Regions from separate parts of the Desulfotomaculum sp. genome, predicted to be linked through region 2. Evidence: predicted binding sites of a transcription regulator. Region 2 holds the regulator's gene; the other holds the start of a gene.
What was found. The regulator LexA, encoded in region 2, represses DNA repair genes until DNA is damaged. The targets are predictions, from matches to a motif close to CNAACANNTGTTNG.
Positions count from the first base shown of each region.

Region 1 (11,602 bases), on a different contig from region 2:
GTGGATTTTTGGGATGTTGGCGAAGAATTCCACAGCCTCATCTACTTCCATATGCAGTACGTCGGCGATGCTTTTACCCTTGTATTTTACTTCCAAGGTTTCCCGATTGTAGCGCATACCCTTACAAACTTCGCAGGGTACGTAAACATCCGGCAGGAAATGCATTTCAATTTTAATGATGCCGTCACCCTGGCAGGCCTCACAGCGGCCACCTTTAACATTAAAACTAAAGCGGCCGGGCTTATAGCCCCTTACCTTGGCCTCGGGCATTTGGGTAAATAAATCCCGAATATCCGTAAATAGCCCGGTATAGGTGGCAGGGTTGGATCGGGGGGTACGGCCAATGGGTGACTGGTTGACATCAATGACTTTTTCCAAGTGTTCGATACCCTCAATGCCAAGATGTTCGCCGGGTTTGGCCTTGGCCCGGTGCAGTTTATGGGCCAGGGCTTTGTAAAGAATTTCGTTAATTAGGCTGCTCTTGCCGGAACCGGAAACCCCCGTGATACAAACAAAGTCCCCCAGGGGAATCTCTACATCAATGTTTTTTAGGTTGTTTGCTGCAGCTCCTTTAATGGCAAGCTTTTCTTCTTTAACCGGACGACGGCTAAGGGGTACCGGGATAAATTTCTTACCGCTGAGGTACTGTCCGGTGAGGGATTCTGGAACTTGCATGATATCTGCCATGGTGCCGGCAGCCACCACCTGTCCGCCCAAGCGACCGGCCCGTGGCCCAATATCAATGATGTGATCCGCCACCCGAATGGTATCTTCGTCGTGCTCCACCACGATCAGGGTGTTGCCCAAATCCCGCAGCCGTTCCAGGGTGGCAATGAGCCTTTCGTTATCCCGCTGGTGCAGGCCAATGCTGGGCTCGTCTAAAATATAGAGTACGCCCATCAGACCGGAACCGATTTGGGTGGCCAAGCGAATGCGTTGGGCCTCGCCGCCGGAAAGGGTGCCTGCTGCCCGGCCCAGGGTTAGGTAATCCAGTCCCACATTGACCAGGAAACCTAGCCGTTCGTTAATCTCTTTAAGAATCTGTCGGGCGATCATTTTCTCCTTTTCAGTAAAATCCAGGTTTTTAAAGAATTTTAGGGCCTCTGACACCGATAGGGTGGTGACAGAGGCAATATCCTTCGCCCCGATCTTCACTGCCAGGGCCTCCGGCTTGAGCCTGGCACCCTGACAACTGGGGCAGGGTTTGATACTCATGTATTTTTCAAACTCTTCCCGCATGGAATCGGACTGGGTCTCCCGGTAACGGCGGGTCAAGTTGCCGATAATGCCTTCAAAGGGCACTTCATAACGATGCCGGTGCCCATAGCTATCGACATAATTAAAATTCACCTTTTCCTGGCCCGTGCCGTAAAGGATCACTTTCATATGTTTATCTGAAAGTTCTTCCATCGGTGTGTCCAGACTGAAATCATATTTTTCTGCCACGCCAGCCAGGTAGGCTGCGGCAATATTGCCCTTGTGCCAGCCTTCAATGGCTCCTTCTTGGATACTTTTGCCCTTGTCCGGTATAATTAACTCCAGATCAAACTCATGGTTAAACCCCAGACCCGTGCAGGACGGGCAGGCCCCGTGGGGGGTGTTGAAGGAAAAAAGCCTGGGACTGATTTCACTGATATTGATACCGCAATCGGAGCAGGCGAAGTTCTCGGAAAAGGTAAGTTCCTCGCCATCTATGACCGCAGCTATAGCGATGCCTTCGCTTTGCTTAAGGGCGGTTTCCAGGGAATCTGCCAGCCGTTTCTCACTGCCGGGGCGGATGATCATGCGGTCCACCACAATTTCGATGGTGTGCTTCTTTTTCTTATCCAATGGAGGTGCTTCGGTGATTTCATAGATTTCTCCGTCCACCCGCACCCGCACAAAGCCGCTTTTCTTGATGTCCTCAAAGATTTTAACATGTTCACCCTTTTTACCCCGAATCACCGGGGCCAGCAGCTGCAGCTTGGTGCCTTCAGGCATGGCCATGAGCTGGTCCACCATCTGCTGGATGGTCTGCTGGCTAATGGACTGGCCGCATTTGGGGCAGTGGGCCCGGCCCACCCTGGCAAAGAGCAGCCTCAGGTAATCGTAAATCTCCGTTACGGTGCCCACGGTGGAACGTGGGTTATGGCTGGTGGTCTTTTGATCGATGGAAATGGCCGGAGAAAGGCCTTCTATATAATCAACGTCCGGTTTATTCATTTGCCCCAGGAATTGCCGTGCATAGGCAGACAGGGATTCCACATAGCGACGCTGACCTTCGGCATAGATGGTGTCGAAGGCCAGGGAGGATTTGCCGGAACCGGAAAGCCCGGTAATCACTACCAGCTTATCCCGGGGGATATCCACATCGATGTTTTTCAGGTTGTGGGACCGTGCCCCACGAATTAGGATTTGGTCGGACATTTTGGTGTTAGCTCCTTTGTTTGGTACCTTTATATATAAAGTTATACTTTATTAATGGGAAAAAGACAATGGCTATCAGAACATTTGTACGGTATTTGTAATATTTATATTCATTATGAAACAAGTATAAAGCACCCTTGGTGGGTGCTTTTGTATAGGGTGCCTGGGGACTTACCCTGTCACTTCGTGAATGCCCCACTATCTGGACTATCTTTGTTTGGTGGGGGACAGGCCCCTCAAGGTGGTCTGGCTTTGGGGGCGGGGACTGTCCCCCGCTAGGTTCGATGAGTTAGCTTTCTACGTCGGTTATCAGGCCTTGGTTTGTGCTAACCCATAGCCATAAGCCCAAAAGGCTAACGGCTGATGGCTAATACTCAATCTCCGGTATCGCCGGCTTAATGTTCTTGTCGCCCCTAAGCTGCAGACGCAGCTCGATCAGGGCGTCCCTTAATTGGGCTGCCCGTTCAAATTCTAGGTGTCTGGCGGATTCTTTCATTTCTTTTTCCAGTTTGGCAATCATTTTCTTCAGCTCGGTCTTGGTCATTTTGCCGGCTTTGCTTTGGGCGATGTAGGGTGCTTTTTCTTCGGCGGCTCTGGTTGCTTCGATAATATCCCTTACTGCCTTGCGGACTGTTTCCGGGGTGATGTTGTGCTTTTGGTTGTGCTCCATTTGAATTTTGCGACGGCGATTGGTTTCGCCAATGGCTTTTTTCATGGAGTCGGTCAGCTTGTCCGCATACATAATCACTCGTCCTTCGGCGTTACGGGCAGCCCGGCCGATGGTCTGAATAAGGGATCGTTCGGAACGCAGGTAGCCTTCTTTGTCGGCATCCAGAATGGCCACCAGACTGACTTCTGGTAGGTCTAAGCCCTCTCGGAGCAGGTTGATGCCCACCAGCACATCGAAGGTGCCCAAGCGTAGGTCGCGGAGAATCTCCATTCGTTCCATGGTATGGATATCTGAGTGCAGATAGCGTACCCGCACGCCGTTTTCTTTAAAGTAGTCCGTAAGATCCTCGGCCATTTTTTTGGTCAGGGTGGTTACCAGGACCCTTTCGTCCCGCTCCACCCTAATTCGAATTTCACCCAGCAGATCGTCAATTTGGCCCTTGGTGGGTTTGATCGTGATTTCCGGGTCCAGCAGACCGGTGGGACGAATAATTTGTTCTACGATTTGCTCTTGGTGCTTAAATTCATAGTTACCCGGGGTAGCGGATACGTAGATCACTTGGTTAACCCTGGCTTCAAATTCCTGAAACTTTAAGGGGCGATTATCCAGGGCCGAGGGCAGGCGGAAGCCATGCTCTACCAGAGTGGTTTTTCTGGAACGGTCCCCCTCGTACATGGCACCAACCTGGGGTACCGCCACATGGGATTCGTCGATGACAAGCAACCAATCCTCTGGGAAGAAGTCCAGCAGGGTAAAGGGTGATTCGCCGGGAGCCCGTCCGGTTAGGTGTCTGGAGTAGTTCTCAATACCAGAGCAAAAGCCCACTTCGGCCATCATTTCCAGATCGTAGCGGGTGCGCTGCTCCAGTCGCTGGGCTTCCAACAGTTTGTCGGCATCTCTTAGTTCCCTTAACCGCTGCTCCAGTTCTGCTTCAATGGTGGCAATGGCCCTTTTCATATTATCCTCATCGGTGACAAAGTGACTGGCGGGGAACACGGCAATATGTTGCCTTTGCCCTAAAATCTCGCCGGTCAGCACGTCTATTTCCAACAGACGTTCCACTTCATCCCCAAACATCTCCACCCGCAAGGCCCTTTCACTGGCGTTGGCGGGAAATATTTCTATGACATCGCCCCGCACCCGGAATTTGCCCCGGCTGAAGTTAATGTCGTTTCTTTCGTATTGTATATCCACCAGCTTACGCAGGATGGCATCCCGGTCGTAGGTACCCCCGACCCGCAGGGACAACACCAAATCTCGGTAGGTTTCCGGATTACCTAAACCATAGATACAGGAAACACTGGCTACGATAATAACATCCCGCCGCTCCAATAGGGCAGTGGTGGCGGAGTGGCGCAGTTTGTCAATTTCGTCGTTGAGGGAGGAATCCTTTTCAATGTAAGTATCGGTATGGGGAATGTAAGCCTCTGGTTGGTAATAGTCAAAGTAACTAACGAAATATTCAACGGAGTTTTCCGGGAAAAACTCTTTCATTTCACTGCACAACTGTGCTGCCAGGGTTTTGTTGGGTGCCAGGATCAGGGTCGGCCGCTTGACCTGTTGGATGATGTTGGCCATGGTAAAGGTCTTGCCCGTACCGGTAGCACCCAACAATACCTGGTGTTTTTGGCCCTGATTAATGCCCGTGATAAGTTGCTCAATGGCCCGCGGCTGATCGCCCCGAGGGCTAAACTCTGATTTTAAGTTAAATTCCAAGGGTATCACCTACCTTCTATCCATTAGATATTATAACATTTCGGTCAATGTTAAAATCAGCCATCCGCACTGGCTAAAACTGCCAGGAACTGATGGCTCTGATCCAAGGCTAATTCCTAGGAATTGCTCATAAGCCGGCGATACTCCTCCCGCACCATCTGGAAATCTTCCCAGACTGGGCGACGTTTTTGGGGGTCTCTAAGAACTGCGGCTGGGTGAAAGGAGGCGATAATTTTGATGCCGCTTTTACTTTCCAACCATTGGCCCCTGGTTCTGGTAATGGTGGCTGCGGGGCTGATTAGGTTTTGCAGGGCCGTGTTGCCCAGCAGCACAATGATCTTGGCCTGGACAAGCTCAATTTGCCGATATAGGTAGGGCAGACAAGCCTTGGCCTCCTCCCTGGTGGGTACACGGTTGTTGGGGGGGCGGCATTTGACCACGTTGGCGATATATACTTCCTCCCTGGTTAGGTCAATGGCTGCCAATATCCGATCTAAAAGTTGCCCGGCCCGGCCCACAAAGGGCAGGCCCTGTTTATCCTCGTCTTGCCCAGGTCCTTCCCCGATTATCATGAGGGTGGCCTTGGGATTGCCGACACCAAAAACAAGATTTGTTCTTCCATTCGCCAAGCCACAGCGGGTGCAGTTTTGCATATCCTTTGCCATTTGTTCTAAAGACATAAAAACCTCCTGTATTAGCCGTCAGCTTTTTGGATTAAGGGTATTTCTTGCTAGTATATAAAAATTATAATAAATTAGATTGCTTCCATTGACAAGGTTACAGCCGTTTAAACGGATGGTGGCTGCGGTTGTTCATGCCGCCAGAGGCACCAGCAGGGGCATGGAAGATTGTGGAATAGCCAGGGAACGGGTCGACCAAAGGTCGGCCCCTACTTTTGTTTATGGTTAACAGCCCACCCCTTAAGGAATACCTACTCGCCCAAAAGCTGAAGGCGGATGGCTGACGGCTAAAAAGCCCACGTCCCATGGCCATTTTGAGGCTAATGGCTATAAACTTTTTCCCATCATGCATATTTTATTGGTCCTCCGCCAAACTATAGGTAAAGAGGAAATGAGGAGGATGCATATGCTGGATTTATCAAAGGCTAATACCAGTTGGGATAATTGGAAAAAGTATCTTGGTCAGGCCATGGAGTTTGCGGAGGAATTGGGGCTTTCCCGGGATAAGGTACAACAATATGCCATGACCGCCGGTACCATTTTAGCTGAAAATGTTCAACCGGCTAATCCTGAGCAAAGGGCTGTTAAGGAACTGTGGGATGTGGCTGACAAGGATGAACAAGCCGTGCTGGCTCGGCTGATGACTAAATTGGCCAGCCGTTCAAGGTAATTATATAAGGTAGTTATATTCGGTAAACGATCAAGGGAGTGTTGCTGCTACTTTTTGTAGCGACGACACTCCCTTTTTGTATTGGCCATGGACCTTTAGCTTTTAGCCGTTAGCAATTGGCTGGTATGACGGCCCTCTGGCTCATTGCCTTCACTTCCTGTCCCTCGTAAAGCGGTTGTTCAACCACCTGCGTAGGGGTCCGTTGGTGGAGAGTTCCATGAACACCTCTTCATTTCCTTCGGGAACTGGGAGGAGACCTAACATTTCCTTTGCCCCGTAGTCGATGCCTTCACGGTAGACCTGTTTTGCTGCCTGGGAGTAGTAGGTAATTTGTACCTTGTTATAAACACCCAGGGCAAATTCCAGGCCTTGACGGCTGCCTACAGCCATGCCGTTGACCTCTAAGATGACGTCACCGGAGCGGATTCCTGCCTGCCAGGCTGGGTAGCCAGGCACCACGTCCAGTATTTTTACCCCCTCGCCGGTGGTGCTATAAATGGACTTGCCAGCTTCCATGCGCCTGCCCAGGTAGATGAGCAGTTCATGTCCCAGGGGTGAAAAAAGTGCTGCGATAATCCCTATGAAGGGCTGACGATCTGCCAAAACTGCCAGTAGCAATAAAATTACACTGTATAAAGCCAGTAAGACTGCCGAGATCTTCCCCTTTTGTTTGGGGCTGCGGGCTGCGGCAAGGTCACCATAGCCTAACCCGGCCACCACTGGCATGAGGGAATAGATCATGTTATCCACATTGCTCCCCAGATCACCTTTGATTAAGGGCCACCAATCTGGCATACTGATGCCTCCGGCGGGGATGCTGGTCTGCCCGATGACGACCATGACAGTCAGGGGAATGGGCCAAAATTTTTGCAGGGCAAAGCCTCCCACCACTTTACCCTGGGCGTTTTTAATAAAAACAGGCATGGCACCCAAGTGACCGCTGACCCAGATTAAAAAGGCCTCTATAAAATGCAAAATAGCTACCAGACCGAGAATTTGCGGTACACTTATCTTGGGCCAACCAAAGATGAGGGAACTGAGGGCCAATATGCCGCCGGCATAGGCAAAGCATAAAAATCGGGCATCTATTAACATCAACAAAATGGCCAGGGGCCAAAGGTAGATTAAGCCTGAACCGGACAGCGTTAGTCCCACAAAGACCATAATGTAGCTGGCCATAATACCACCCACCAGCCCAAAGCCTGTGGCAATCAACACATCCCGCCAGGGGCTGCGGGGTTTTAGCCCAAACATCCTTTCCTTCGCCTTACCCATGCGGTAATACTGCAGGGCCACGATGGCCAACACCACTAGAAACAACTGCAAAATCTGTGGTTCTAAAAAAACCATCGCTAAGGTTTGGAATAGTATTGGCGTTATATCAAAAATAGGGAACATGGAGACACCTCGATTAGCGTTTAGCCATTCGCTTCTAGCCATTCGCTTTTAAAAGCGAATGGCTAATAGCCGACCTGCAAGGAATACCCTTAAGCCTAGGAAGCCATCTTCTCCCTCAATATCCTCAGTGCAGTATCCAGCTGCTTATCCTCTTGGGCGGTCACTTCTTGGTCAATCACGACATCCGGGGCGACGCCCTTTTTATGGATGTCGTTTTTCTTTGGTGTGAGGTAGCGGGCGGTAGTTAGTTTAAGCCCGGCACCGCTGTCCAGGGGGAATACGGTCTGGACGATGCCTTTGCCAAAGGTTTTGGTACCCACCAGTGTGCCTACTCCGGCGTCTTTAATAGCGCCAGCCAGGATCTCGGAGGCACTGGCACTGCCTTTGTTTACCAGCACTACCAAGGGCATGTTTAGTTTATCCGGCTCGGCATTAAAAGTGTGATCCCTGCCGATGCGAAAATCAATATGAACAATGGGCCCTTCATCTAGGAATTGGTCAACAATCTTGATCGCAGAGTTCAGTTCGCCGCCCGGATTATCCCGTAAATCCAAGACGAGCCCCTTCATCCCCTGCCCCTTTAGATCCACTAGGGTTTTTACCACTTCGTCACCCGTATTTTCAGTAAACTGGCTAATCATAATGTAGCCCATATGATCTTCCTTGGGAACCATTTTCCCCTCGACGGTAGGCACGCTAATTTCTTCCCGGGTTAATTGTACCGGAAAAGGATCCTTGACCCCCTCCCGGAGAATGGTTAACTCCACGGAGGTACCCACTGGCCCCCGCATGAGATTGACCGCGGTTTCGGTATCCATGTCCTTGGCTGGTTTGTTATCAATGGCGGTAATCATGTCACCGGCTCTAATATCCTTTTCGGCCGCCGGTGTATTGGGAAAGGGTTTAACAACTGTTAAATAGTGGCCCTTTACTCCCACCAGCACACCGATGCCGCCAAAGGAACCTCGTATTTGCTCCTGCAGGGCTGAAAAGGTTTTCTTATCCAGGTAAGTGGAATAGGGGTCGTCCAAGGACTCTACCACACCTTTAATGGCCCCCTCGACAATTTGCTCCGGTGCAATCTCAAATAAATACTGGCTCTTTACCAGGGTTACCACTTTGATTAAATTTCCTAAGCCTTTGTAATTGGCTGCCAAGGTACCGCCCACCAATAACATGATGGCAAATACCAGAGAAGCCAATACAATGGTGAGTTTACCCCAGAAGGCCAATGAATCTCTCTTCACTCTAACACCCGCCCGTCGCTTTTCTTCTACACATGTATTATACTACAATAATTTGCAGTTCATTACAAAGAATTTTCCAGTAATTGGTTTATTAATAGGGTTAGAAAAGCTTGGCGTAAGCCTTCGCTTTTTTATACTAATCCTTAAAATCTTATTCCTTCCGATAGTGCCAAAGAAAGCCGGGGGTCCCCCGGCTTTTACTTTTATAGGTAGTTATGTGGGCTCACTGCCGATCCATTTTTACGCACTTCAAAGTGTAAGTGGGGACCTGTGGACATGCCTGTGCTACCAACCCGGGCAATGGTGGCTCCCTTGGCAATTGTCTGGCCATTGCTAACGAGTTGGGCTGAAAGGTGACCGTACAAGCTTACCACCTCACCACCGTGGTCAATCATTACCACTTTACCATAACCGGTCATGGTCCCGGAGAAAATAACGGTGCCTTCAGCCGGAGCAATGACACTGGTACCGGTGGGGGCTGGAATATCAATCCCCGCGTGGAAGCGTTTCTCCTTCAAAATGGGGTGTATCCGGTAGCCAAAGGGTGATGAGATGCTGCTATGGCCAGGCACTGGCCAACTAAAGACGCCTCCACTGTAGCTGCCGCCCTTTTGGGCATTTTGCTGGGCAATTTGCCTTAGGATGGCATCTTCTTGGGCCTCTAAGCGATCCACTTCAGCAGCAGTTTTCTGTAAATCCTGTTGGGCTTCCTTGAGGAGGCCGGTCTTTTCCTTTTGAGCCTGGGCTAAAGTTGCCATCACCTGTTCCTGCTCTTTTTTCATGCTGGCAATCTGACGGGCCCTGGTCTCGAGGGAATTTTTGTACTCCTCTATCTGCTGCTTTTCTTTACTGATGCGATCCACGATGGTCTTGTCACTTTCGACCATGCGGGTTAAGAATTCCAGTCGGTTCGTAAAATCCGAAAAACTACCTGAGTTTAGCAGTACCTCCAAGTAGCTGACTGGGCCGCTTTGGTACATGCCCTTAACGCGCATTCTTAATTGTTGGTTGCTATCTTCTAACCTTTCTTCCGACTCAGCTAAATCTTTTTTTGTTTTTTCCAGTGTCTTCATGGCACTGGTTAGGGTAGACTCCAACTCTTTAATCCTAGCAAATTTTTGGTCAATCGACTGATTGATGGAAACTAGCTGCTGGGAGTAATCTTTCACTTCTTTCTTGCTTTGCTGTTCTTGATTTTTCTTTTGATTGAGCTGATTTCTGACTTGGTTTAACTGTTGATCCAAGGTTGCGGCGGCCATAACTGGCGTTCCTGCCAGCAGTGCCAAACCCAAGGTTAAGGCAATCATTCTTTGTGGCCAACGATATCGCACCGAAATCCCTCCAAAACTATACTTTAAGAAATCTTCTAAGTGAAAACCAACTGCCCAGGGCACCAATCAGAACGCCCAGGCCAATCATACCACCAAGGATGGTCAACAGGGTATTTTGATCCGTCATCAGTTGAATAAAAGGTATGGATATTTGCAGTCTCTTGATTAGAGATAGGTATCCCAAATCCACCACCAATACGGCCAGCAAGCCACCCGTTAGACCCAGTATGATTCCTTCCATTAGAAAAGGAAAACGTACAAACCAGTTGGTGGCCCCTAAAATCTTCATGATACCAATCTCCCGGCGGCGGGCAAAAACGGACATACGGATGGTGGTGGCAATGAGGAAACCAGCGGCCAGGGTTAACAGTGTTAAGGTTGCGGCACTGGCCAGGCGAACCCAATGGGTAATGGTGAGGAGCTTTTCCACCACGCCTTGTCCGTAACGGGCCTGTTCGATACCATCTATTTTTTCCAAGGCTTTGGCCACAGACGGCACAGACTCTGCTTCCGTGGTTTTTACACGAAAGGCATCGGGCAAGGGGTTGCTGTCTTCCATGGATTCCAGCAGTTCGGCCCGATCGCCAAAGCTCTTTTTCATATCTTGTAGAGCCTGTTCTTTGGGGATAAACTCGACGGATGCCACCTCGGGGGTTTTTTTAATTTTCTCTTCGATGGTATCCCGCTCCACTTTGCCCACATCTTCATTTAAAAAGGCCGTAATTTCCACGCTGCTTTCCATGGAACTGGTTAGCTTCTCGCCATTTACCACCAACAGCAGCGATGCCCCCAGAATAATGAGGGATACTGTTACAATGCCAATGGATGATAGGGAGAGCCAACTGTTTCTTGTTAAGGCGTGATAGGTTTCCTTGAAAAAGTACTTTAGGGTATTAAGATTCACAGCGGTACACCCCGCTCTCTTCATCCCGCACCATACTTCCATTGCTTAGGGCAATGACACGCTTCTTCATGGTATTGACAATATCTGAATCGTGGGTGGCCATGAGAATGGTGGTGCCCCGGCGGTTAATATCTTGAAAGAGCTTCATAATTTCCCAGGAGGTATCCGGATCCAGGTTACCTGTTGGTTCATCGGCAATAATCATAAGTGGCTCATTGACAATGGCGCGGGCAATGGCCACCCGCTGCTGTTCTCCACCGGACATTTGACCGGGCAGCAGTTTGCCTTTATCCTTTAGCCCCACTTGTTCTAAGACCTGGGGTACGATTCGCTTGATCTCTTTGCCGGAAGTCCCGGTAATTTCCAAAGCAAAGGCTACATTTTCAGCCGCAGTTTTTTGAGGTAAGAGGCGAAAATCCTGAAAAACCATGCCTATTTTACGACGCATGTAAGGAACATCCCGTCCCTTCATGCGGACGGTGTTTCTACCATTAAACATGACGTGCCCTCGACTGGGCAGCTCTTCCCGAAAGATGAGCTTAATCAAGGTAGACTTACCGGCACCACTGGGGCCAACCAA
Region 1 covers NZ_CEVWQM010000026.1:51,886-63,487, reverse strand. The annotation lists gene uvrA (excinuclease ABC subunit UvrA) at 1-2,406, opposite strand, end outside; gene uvrB (excinuclease ABC subunit UvrB) at 2,774-4,792, opposite strand; gene AC1U9Z_RS14435 (uracil-DNA glycosylase) at 4,909-5,472, opposite strand; gene AC1U9Z_RS14430 (hypothetical protein) at 5,561-5,701, shown strand; gene AC1U9Z_RS14425 (DUF3243 domain-containing protein) at 5,879-6,142, shown strand; gene AC1U9Z_RS14420 (PDZ domain-containing protein) at 6,293-7,540, opposite strand; gene AC1U9Z_RS14415 (S41 family peptidase) at 7,636-8,787, opposite strand; gene AC1U9Z_RS14410 (murein hydrolase activator EnvC family protein) at 8,991-10,118, opposite strand; gene ftsX (permease-like cell division protein FtsX) at 10,135-11,022, opposite strand; gene ftsE (cell division ATP-binding protein FtsE) at 11,012-11,602, opposite strand, start outside.
Region 1: uvrA (excinuclease ABC subunit UvrA) is a predicted target of LexA. The motif match lies at 2,484-2,497, and genes of this name have one in related genera.

Region 2 (11,602 bases):
TTGAAGAAGAATTAATGGAAGCCCTTCGTCTTTCCCTAAATGCCCCAGAGGCTATCACAGGCCTATGGGAAATGATGCCCGGTAGAAATAGTCCTCCGCAAACGGAGGCAGCCACTGCTGCAAAGGAAGAAGCTGTAGCCAATAAGGAATCTGTTGATCCCAAGGTCACCAACCTGGAGCAGCCAATTAAAACAGAGGCTCCTAAATACGACCAGGGACAGCTTCGGTTTAATAACCACCGTAATATTTCTGCCCCTTTGGCCAAACAGAGCTTTTTCCCCAGGGAACAGAAAGAGACCCTAACAAAGATTTCTCAACCGCGTCTGGAAGAAAACAAAAGCCCTTACCAAACAGAGACCGCGGTGGAATTTCCTGACCTGACACCACTGGGACAGCTACCTCCCACTTATTTACTGGCCCATGGCATCGGTGGTTTATATATTATTGATCAACACGCTGCTCACGAACGTGTTTTATATGAGAAATACCTTGATTCACTTAGCTCAAATGTAGAAGCCCAAATGCTGCTGGAACCCCTGGCACTGGAACTGCCTCACCACGAAGCACAATTAATTGTGCAACATATTGTGGAGCTAAATGAAATAGGATTTATATTGGAACATTTTGGTGGGGATACCTTTTTGCTGCGGGGTGCACCGATCAATGCCATAGCCGAAGCAAAGGAAGTCTTTCTGGATCTGCTGGCAAGGCTCCAAGGGGATTTTGTCCAGAAAATAGATAAAAACAAGGTTATTGATCAATTGGCAGCAGCGATGGCCTGCCGGGATGCGGTAAAAGCCGGCCAAAGTTTTAATGCCTTAGAGACCAAGGCACTGCTCGATGGGTTGACCCAGTGTCAAAAACCCTATACTTGTCCTCACGGCAGACCAACCTTAATCCAGATTAGTCAAGAGGAGCTGAAAAAAAGGTTCAAACGATGAATAGTTCTATTATTATTACCACCGGCATAAAAAGCAGTAATCAGCTAGAAGAAAGGGCCCTGGAGTTAAGTCAGGAGATCAATCTACCCTACTATCAAAGAAAAAAATATTCTCTCCAAGCCCTAAGAGAAATGACTGGTGCAGCAGCTATTCTAATGGTAAGTCCAAAGCGATTGTCCCTGGTTATTGATGATCAAGAACTTTTTTTTCATCCAGGATTAGCCAAATTGCGTATAAAGGAAATACAGGCTGGGAAAACTGACCAAATGATCAAAGCAATGGATTTACAGGAAGGTAATTCATTGTTAGATTGTACCCTGGGACTGGCTGCTGATGCCTTGGTGGCCAGTTATGTGGTGGGTCCTCGGGGAACCATCGTGGGGTTGGAAGACGCCAAGCCTGTGGCGGAAATAGTCAGTCGGGGTCTTTGTACTTATACTGGCGAAAAGCCGGAGCTAATCAATGCCATGCGACGCATTAAAGTGATGAATGAGCATCATCTCCAATACCTTTGTAAGCTGCCCAGCAACGCCTTTGATGTGGTTTATTTTGACCCCATGTTTCGAGTGCCCAAAACAAAATCAAGTTCGATGGCCCCATTAAGGTTTTTTGCCAATAGCAACCCTTTATCCAATGAAGCCATTGTTGAGGCGGTTCGTGTGGCTAGAAAGAAGGTGGTCATGAAAGAAAGCCGTGAGAGTCAAGAATTCCAACGCTTGAACTTTCACAAGGTACAGGGGGGACGCTATTCCCCGGTGGCCTATGGCGTTATTCAAAAGGATGTGTTTTAAGTGCCATTAAAGTCGTTAATCGCTATTGTTGGTCCTACGGCTGCGGGCAAAACGGATGTTGCCATAGAGTTAGCTAAAATAATCAATGGGGAAATCATATCGGCTGATTCCATGTTAGTTTATCGGCATATGAATATTGGCACCGCTAAACCCACATTTGAAGAGATGCAAGGAATTCCCCATCATCTGATTGATCTCGTAGAACCAGATGAGGAATTTAGTGTGGCCATGTATCAGAATAAGGCAGAGCAGCTCATTGACGATATTACGAGGGATGGGCATTTACCCATACTGGTGGGCGGAACAGGTTTGTATGTACGGTCGGTAATCGATCATTATGACTTTACCCCTCCTGCGAAAGAAAATCGTCTCAGGGAAGAACTTAAAAGTGAAGCGGCAAGGGTAGGGGCCGAGGCAATGCACAGGAAACTTTCTGAGGTAGACCCGGAATCTGCCGAACGCTTACACCCCAATGATTTAAGAAGGGTTATCCGGGCTTTGGAAGTATATTACCAAACGGGCAAAACAATTTCAGAGTACCAGTACATCCGTAAAGAAGATCCACCCAAATATAACCTAAAAATGTTTGGTCTAACGATGGATCGGCAATTACTATATAAAAGGATTGAACAACGGGTAGATTTGATGTTGGAAAAAGGTCTGGTCGATGAAGTGAAAAATTTGCTAAAGCAGTATGAAACATGGGGTACTGCACTGCAAGGCTTAGGTTACAAGGAGATTGTTCGTTATCTAAAGGGAGAATGTTCTTTAGAGGAAGCCGCGGAAATTCTAAAACGCAACACTAGGCGTTTTGCCAAGCGTCAACTTACCTGGTTTCGGGCTGACCAAAGGATTCATTGGCTTAATATGGAGCACTTTGAAAATAAAAAAGCCATTGCGAAGGAAATTAAGAGACAGATGGCAGGAGATTTATTAACTACGTAGAATGAGTTAAGATACATAATATAGAAAATACATAAATAGAAAATTTTTACCAATGGAGGGAACCCTCATGACTAAACCCCAAATAAATTTACAAGATGCTTTTTTAAATCAGGTACGCAAGGAAAATATACCTGTAACCATTTTTCTTATTAATGGTTTTCAATTAAAAGGGATGGTTAGGGGTTTTGATAATTTTACAGTGATTTTGGAAAGTGATGGCAAGCAGTTAATGGTATACAAACATGCTATTTCCACCATTAGCCCACTGCGTGCGGTTAATACTTCCTTTTCGGAAAATAAAGCATAAAATCAGGCCCCTTCAATGCCCCTCCTGATGGAGGGGTTTTTGTTTTCCTTGGTCACTATTCGATCCTCCGAGCGTATAATGTTTAAAAAGCGCAAAATTTACCCGGAGGTGGCTCCTATGGTTAGAATAAGAATGTGGCAGAACCCGCCCAGACCAGAACCGCCAAGGCAGGGGGGATTGATCAAAAGACCTTCTTTACCTGCTAAACAACCAGCCCAACAGGATAAAGCCCCGTCCCCTGGTGAAATAAACCGTAAGGCTGCTCAGGAAATACTAGGTGAACTGGATCTTTTAATTGGCCTTGACAGTGTAAAAAAACTAGTTAAGGAAATTCAAGCCTTTGTAGAAATCCAGAAACTTAGACAAAAGGAAAAATTAATTTTTGAACCCATGGTTTTACATATGATTTTTAAAGGGAACCCTGGTACCGGTAAAACCACTGTGGCTAGAATTATTGGCCGGCTGTTTAAAGAGATGGGGGTTTTACCGAAGGGACATCTCATTGAGGTGGAGCGGGCTGATTTAGTAGGTGAGTACATTGGACATACGGCAGCCAAAACCCGCGATCAAATAAAAAAGGCCGTTGGCGGCATCCTATTTATTGATGAAGCCTATTCTTTAGCCAGGGGCGGCGAGAAGGATTTCGGTAAGGAAGCCATTGATGCCATGGTTACCAGCATGGAAAACAATAAGGACAATCTAATCATCATCCTAGCTGGTTATCAGGATGAAATGGACTATTTTTTGGAAACCAACCCCGGCCTGCGCTCTCGTTTTCCCATCCATATTACTTTCCCGGATTACTCCATTGATGATTTAATGAAAATTGCCGGTCTTATGCTCAAACAACGTCAATATCAACTGGCATCGCCAGCGGCGGCGGAATTAGCAAAAATAATAGAGCAACAGACCAGAAGGCATGAACATAGTGGCAACGCTAGACTGGTACGCAATTTGATTGAACGGGCCATGCGCCTGCAGGCCGTTCGTCTAGTTAGCAAAAAGGACATTTCACGACAGGATCTGATGACGATCAACAAAGAAGACTTGACAGAGGCCCTGGAGGAAATATAATACCTTCAGGGTCAAAATTTTTTTACATAAACGGAGGAACTATGCAAGCAAATATTTTAGAAAGTCTGGCCAACGAAGTGGAAACCGAAGTACAAGCGGTTTACCGAGACATCGAGGCAATGGCCATGAAAAACCATCAAAGGGTGCTGGAGGGTTTTCATCTGGCGAGGACAGCCGATTATCATTTGCGGGGTACAACTGGCTATGGCTATAATGATGCTGGCCGGGATGCCCTGGAAAAAATATATGCCCATGTTTTTGGTGCCGAAGCAGCTTTGGTTAGGGGACAAATTGTGTCTGGAACCCATGCCATAGCCATTGCTTTGTTTGGTCTCCTAAGGCCTGGGGATGAATTACTGGCGGTCCAGGGTTCCCCCTATGATACCTTGGAAGAAATCATTGGCAAAAGGGGCAATGCCTCTGGTTCCCTCAAGGATTTTGGCGTTTCTTATAACCAGGTGGAATTGACTTCCGGGGGAACCCTTGCTTGGGATAACATAAAGGAAGCATTAAATCCCCGTACGAAAGTTGTTCTTATTCAAAGGTCCCGGGGCTATGCCTGGCGACCACCGTTAACCATGCAGGAACTGCAAAAATTAGTAGGATTTATCAGGGAACATGCCCCTCAGGTATATGTATTTGTGGACAATTGCTATGGCGAGTTAGTAGAAAACCTGGAGCCAACGGCTGTGGGAGCGGACCTAGCCGCCGGCTCTCTGATGAAAAATCCTGGCGGCGGGTTAGCCCCCACCGGCGGCTATGTTGTGGGGAGAAAGGATCTGGTTGAAGCTGCTTCCCATCGATGGACAGCACCGGGAATTGGGGCAGAAGTGGGTCCGTCCCTGGATGTGCAAAGACTTTTAATGCAGGGTATTTTTCTGGCACCCCATGTTGTGGCAGAGGCTCTCAAGGGGGCCGTGTTTGCTGCCAGGTTATTTGAGCGATTAGGCTTTAACGTATCGCCTGCCTTTGACGAACCAAGGTCCGATATTATTCAGGCCATTGCCTTGGAAACACCGGCAAGGTTAGTGGCCTTTTGCCGGGGGATTCAAGAGGCTTCCCCTGTGGATGCCCATGCCTTGCCAGAACCAGACTATATGCCTGGTTATGAAGATGATGTAATCATGGCTGCGGGAACCTTTGTCCAAGGAGCCTCTTTGGAATTAACCGCAGATGCTCCTTTGCGGCAACCCTATGCTGTGTATCTGCAAGGTGGGTTATCCAAGGAATATGTTCGCATTGGTGTCATAAACGCGGCAAAAAATGTATTGCAAGTGAAATAGAAAATAGCCATCCGCTTTCAGTTTGGAAAAGGCCATAGTCCTTGGGCTTCGTGATTATTTTGCCTTTGGGTTCTTGCTTATGGCCCACGGCAGGTTGTTTTTTCGAAACTTACCTTTATGTTCCAAGGGTATTAATGAAATAACTGGCAGTTGGGTATATAATAAGATAAGACAGAGGTCTTATCTTATTATTTTTCTGGAGGGATTCCCTTTGAGAGAGTATCGCGTTTTATCACCGACAGCCATTCTTGGCTACGGTTTTCCTGAAGAATCGTTTCGGGCTGGCTTGGATCGTAACCCTCATTTAATTGCTGTTGATGCTGGTTCTACGGACCCAGGACCGTACTATTTGGGTGCCGGCGTATCATTTACTGACCGAACAGCGGTCAAACGGGACTTAGAATTAATGATTGAGGCAGGGTTGGCAAGGGATATTCCTGTTGTCATTGGTACAGCCGGTGGCTGTGGAGCAGAGGCACATCTGCAGTGGAACTTGGAGATAATTCTTGAGTTAGCCAGAGAGAAAAAATGGCAGTTTCCTTTGGGTATTATCCATGCCGAACTTAGTAAGGAGTATATTTTGGATGCCTTTCGGGCCAACAAGATTTCTCCCCTGCATCCTGCCCCGGAACTCACTGAAACTGAAATAACTGCCACTGAAAGAATTGTCGGGCAGATGGGACCAGAAGCGGTAATAGAAGTCCTGGCAAAGGGTGCGAAGGTTGTGCTTGCCGGCAGGTCTTACGACCCAGCAGTCTTTAGTGCCGCTGCACTAATGGCAGGCTTTGATAAGGGTTTGGCCATCCATATGGGTAAAATTTTAGAGTGCGGTGCCATAGCAGCCTCCCCTGGCAGCGGCAGTGATTGTTTATTGGGCACCCTAAGGGAAGATTGTTTTATAGTGGAACCCTTAAATCCCAGCCGCTCCTGCACAACTACTTCGGTGGCTGCCCATACCCTTTATGAGAAAACAAATCCCTATATTTTACCTGGTCCTGGCGGTATATTGGATCTCAGTGCAACAACCTTTAGCCAAGAGAACGAAAGGGCTGTTCGGGTAGCAGGCAGTAAATTTATCCCCAGTGAAAAATATACCGTCAAATTAGAAGGGGCTAAAAGAGTAGGATTTCGTACTGTATCCATAGCAGGTTGCCGTGACCCCATTATGATCGGACAAATAGATCATATCGTAGAGGCTGTGCGGGAACGGGTTAAAGACAATTTTAAGCGGTACGGCTATGCGTATTTCCTGCATTTTAACATCTATGGCAAGGATGGGGTAATGGGTAAGCTTGAACCTCAACCGGCAATAACGACACATGAGTTGGGCATTATTATTGAGGCTGTGGCAGAAACCCAAGAAATAGCGAATACCATTTGCAGCTTTGCCCGATCCACCATGCTTCACTATGGCTATCCTGGGCGGGTAGCTACAGCTGGCAACCTGGCCTTTCCCTATTCCCCTTCGGACTTTAAGGCCGGAGCTGTTTACAACTTTAATATTTATCACTTATTACAGGTTGATGATCCCGTGGCATTGTTTCCATTTGAAATCATTCATGCAGGGGAGGAAAAATAATGTCAAAGGCTAAATTAACTGAGTTGGCTTCGGTTATTCGAAGTAAAAATTCTGGACCCTATGAACTAACCTTAGATGTTATTTTTAAGGATCAAAAATCATATGAAGCTGCCTGTACAGCGAAGGTAATCAATAAAACTACCGTTGCAAAACTCTATGGCATTCCTGAGACGGATGTCATAGGAATTGTCGAATTTTCTCCTGCCTACGCCATCAAGGCTACCATTGTACGGCCCTACCCATCCGGTGCCCTTGGTGAAACCGATGTCTATGGTGCTCAACAGCATGCCCCTTTATTGGACCTAGAGATAGAAGTCTAAAAGGGCCATACCAGTTTCGGCAAAAAATACAAAAATTCGAGGTTTGTCCCAAAACCGTAAGATAAATAGTAATAATTTTATCTTTTGCAGTAATTTAGCTAATTTACAAATTGGGTTTATAGACTATATAATAAATAAAGGATATTAGATTTTATAACAGGAGGAGATAAATCCTTGTTTTGCAACGATGATCAGCCTATGTTTAACATAGGCGTTATTGCCGAACTTTTAAAGGTACATCCAGAGACCCTTCGTATTTGGGAAAAGCACAAGCTAGTTGAACCTGCCCGTCGCAATAAACAGAGGTTATATAGTAATAACGATGTTAAAAGACTTCAGTTTATTCATTATCTCATTAATGAAAAAGGACTGAATATCGCAGGTGTGCTACAGATTATTAGTATGTATCCCTGCTGGGATATCAAGTATTGTGACGGTGGTAGTCAACAAAAGGGTGAAAATGTAAACTTAAACAAGCCCTGTTGGAAGGAACAAGGTGCATATTGTTATGTCATAGAGGATAAGGCAGAACACTGCAGCATGTGTCCACACTACAATAAAGATTGCCAATCAAACTCAAACTAGCAAAGATCCAACAAAAAAAGGTCGCTATGCGACCTTTTTATATTTTTCTCATTAGTCCAACCACTTTGCCAAGTATTTTAATGTCTCTTACAAAAATGGGAGATAGGAGGCTGTTTTCGGGTTGAAGCCGAATGCCATCTTTTTCTTTGAAAAATCTTTTCACGGTGGCCTCGTCTTCTAATAATGCGACGACTATTTCACCATTATTGGCGGATTCCTGCCTTCTCACTAAAACAAGGTCGCCGGGTAAAATACCAGCTTCGATCATACTGTTGCCCCGCACGGTAAGCATGAAGAAATCACCATAACCAGTAAAACTCCTGGGTAAAGTAACCTTTTCATCAAAATTTTCAACGGCTAAAAGGGGGACCCCGGCAGCCACTTCTCCCAGCATAGGAATATTGATCATCTCTTCGTATTGGTTATCCGGCTGCTCAGGGAATGAAGCAGGGCTGGTATCGGCCGAATCCGTGTTAATAATTTCAATGGCTCTTGGTTTGGTAGGATCCCGTCGCAGATAACCCTTTTGTTCTAATCTTTTTAAGTAAGAGTGAACGGTAGAACTGGATGAAAGACCAACTATTTCCCCAATTTCCCTAACTGACGGGGGATAACCCTTTTGCTTGACATTTTCTATAATAACCCTTAAAACTTCTGATTCCCTAGGATTTAACATCGGGGTTCACAACCTTTCACAAAGAAAAATAAGGTTAATCATGATTTGGTATATTATATCATACTCTGGATCAAGATAAAAACATTTGTTCGATGTTATTTTAAATCAATCGGGTAGAATAAACAGTAGAATGAATATATGTTTATTGTAAAAAATGGTATATTAATAGTAGTTGTTAGCCTGAGCAGTGGCGAGGGATCTTTTCTTTCATTGAGAGGTTAGACCCAAGATCCTTCGCTGTGGTTCAGGATGACATAAAATTTTCATTCTTTGATGGTGCCGGTAACGGTGCGGCAGTCTTTTGCCCTTTTGCGGTTAACCCGATAATAAGGCTAAATTCGGTTATTACAAAGATTAGGGAGGAAACAACCATTAGAACCGTAGATTGTGCTGTAATCATATCTGAAGTAGCCCGCTTGTGTCAGGAGGCAAATTATAAGCTGGCAGATGATGTTGTAAATTCCTTTAAACGTTCCAATGAGACAGAGGTTTCCCAAAGTGGTAAGGAAATTTTAAATATGTTGGTGGAGAATGCGGGGATAGCTGCAGCAGAATCGATACCAATGTGTCAGGATACCGGAGTAGCAGTGGTGTTTGTTGAATTAGGACAGGAAGTACAAGTTATCCATGGCAATTTAGTTGATGCCATAAATGAAGGAGTACGTAAGGGTTACCTTGAAGGTTATTTAAGAAAATCCATGGTTAAACACCCACTGGCAAGAGTCAATACCGGTGATAATACCCCGGCTGTAATCCACACCAGCATAGTAGCAGGTGATAAAATTAGGATAACGGTGGCCCCTAAGGGTGGGGGCAGTGAAAATATGAGTTCATTAAAGATGTTAAAGCCAGCCGAAGGAGTAGAAGGTGTCAAGAAATTCATCTTAGATACCGTTCAGGCTGCGGGACCAAATCCTTGCCCGCCACTGATTATCGGAGTGGGGATTGGTGGGACCATGGAAAAGTGTGCCCTGTTGGCCAAGGAAGCACTATTAAGAACCGTTGGTGAACCGCATCCGCTGTCTGATATTGCTCAGTTGGAGAAGGAACTGCTGGAAGCCATTAATAAATTAGGCATTGGCCCTGCGGGGTTGGGAGGTAGAACAACGGCATTGGCAGTACATATCGAAATTTTTGGTTGTCATATTGCGAGCCTGCCCGTGGCAGTAAACATTAATTGCCATGCCGCTAGACATAAATCCGTAAGCATATAGGAGGTGCACAGAGTGACAAGGGTTAACATAACAACACCACTATCGGATGAAATTGTAAAGAGCCTTCGCATCGGGCAGCAGGTTTTTATTAATGGCGTCATTTATACCGGAAGGGATGCAGCCCATAAAAGATTAGTGGAACTACTGGACCAAGGAAAGGAACTGCCGATTGATCTCAAGGGTCAGATTATCTACTATGTTGGCCCGGCTCCGGCGCGTCCCGGTAAAGTAATTGGCTCTGCCGGTCCTACCACCGCCGGACGCATGGATGCCTATGCCCCTCTTTTAATTGAACAAGGCCTTAAAGGCATGATTGGCAAGGGAGCCAGATCAGAAAAGGTACTCCAGGCCATGCAAAAACACGGTGCTGTTTACTTTGGAGCCATTGGTGGAGCAGCCGCATTGATAGCAAGAAGTATTCAAGAAGCCACCATTGTGGCCTACCCGGAGCTAGGACCAGAGGCCATCTATCGGCTGGTGGTTAAAGATTTCCCGGCCATTGTTGTTAATGATTCCTTGGGTGGAGACTTATATCAGGAAGGGAAAAAACGATATGCATTAGAGTAAACTTAGCTCTCATGCAATGCTTTGCTTGCGGGGATGTAGTTCAATTTTATGATGAAGGATGTTGATGTCCTCGGTGAGTACCAATAACCATTTTTTTTATCGGAAACTTCATTCTTTATTGGGGTTATTCCCCATTGGTTTTTTTCTTTTGGAACATCTAATAACCAATTCATTTGCCATATTAAGTCCAGAAAGATTTGATCGCGCAGTGGTTTTCCTGCAAAACATTCCTTATTTAATTGCCTTGGAAATAATTTTTATTGCTTTACCTCTTACAATACATGGGCTGTACGGGCTTTATATCGTATACTTGGCCAAGAATAATCTATTTAGCTATTCCTATGCAAGAAATTGGATGTTTTATCTGCAGCGTTTGTCTGCTGTGATAACATTAGTATTTGTAATTATTCATGTATGGCAACTTAAGCTGGTTCATTCCTTGACTGGCTTGTCAATAAATTTTATTACCATGCATAATTTGTTGTCAGACCCCCTTTGGCTAACCTTTTACATTATTGGCCTGCTGGCTGCTTGCTTTCATTTTGCCAATGGACTATGGAATTTTACTGTCAGTTGGGGTATTGCTGTGGGGGAGCAGGTTCAGACCTTTATTTGGAGATTATGTATGCTGTTATTTATTTTCTCTTCTTTGATTGGACTAACAGCAATCTGGGCCTTTATCCAATAACCCGGAGGGATAGCGATGCAAAATAATATTATTATCGTTGGCGGTGGCTTGGCCGGCTTAATGGCAGCCATTAAGGCAGTAGAGATGGGGGTTAAGGTACAATTATTTTCTTTGGTGCCAGTTAAAAGATCCCACTCGGTATGTGCCCAGGGTGGCATTAATGGGGCCGTAAATACCAAGGGGGAGGGTGATTCCCCTTGGATACATTTCGACGATACGATATATGGAGGGGATTTTCTTGCTAACCAACCCCCCGTCAAAAACATGTGTGAGGCGGCCCCAGCCATCATCAACCTGATGGATCGTATGGGCGTAATGTTCAATCGAACCTCCGAAGGCTTACTGGATTTCCGTCGTTTTGGCGGCAGTAAGCATCATCGAACGGCCTTTGCCGGGGCAACCACCGGCCAGCAGCTATTGTATGCCCTCGATGAACAGGTGCGTCGCTTTGAAGTGGCTGGCTTTGTTGAAAAATATGAAGGCTGGGATTTTTTGTCCATCGTAACCGATGCTGATAACCTCTGTCGGGGTATTGTTGCCCAAGATTTGAAAACCATGAGGATGCAATCTTTTTCCAGTGATGCCGTGATACTTGCCACCGGTGGGTGCGGCATGATCTATGGTAAAAGTAC
Region 2 covers NZ_CEVWQM010000004.1:14,547-26,148, reverse strand. The annotation lists gene mutL (DNA mismatch repair endonuclease MutL) at 1-941, shown strand, start outside; gene AC1U9Z_RS03195 (class I SAM-dependent methyltransferase) at 938-1,732, shown strand; gene miaA (tRNA (adenosine(37)-N6)-dimethylallyltransferase MiaA) at 1,733-2,677, shown strand; gene hfq (RNA chaperone Hfq) at 2,745-2,984, shown strand; gene AC1U9Z_RS03180 (AAA family ATPase) at 3,102-4,058, shown strand; gene AC1U9Z_RS03175 (methionine gamma-lyase family protein) at 4,100-5,341, shown strand; gene AC1U9Z_RS03170 (acyclic terpene utilization AtuA family protein) at 5,553-6,920, shown strand; gene AC1U9Z_RS03165 (DUF4387 domain-containing protein) at 6,920-7,240, shown strand; gene AC1U9Z_RS03160 (MerR family transcriptional regulator) at 7,415-7,825, shown strand; gene lexA (transcriptional repressor LexA) at 7,863-8,501, opposite strand; gene AC1U9Z_RS03150 (fumarate hydratase) at 8,873-9,715, shown strand; gene AC1U9Z_RS03145 (Fe-S-containing hydro-lyase) at 9,728-10,282, shown strand; gene AC1U9Z_RS03140 (succinate dehydrogenase cytochrome b558 subunit) at 10,347-10,970, shown strand; gene sdhA (succinate dehydrogenase flavoprotein subunit) at 10,986-11,602, shown strand, end outside.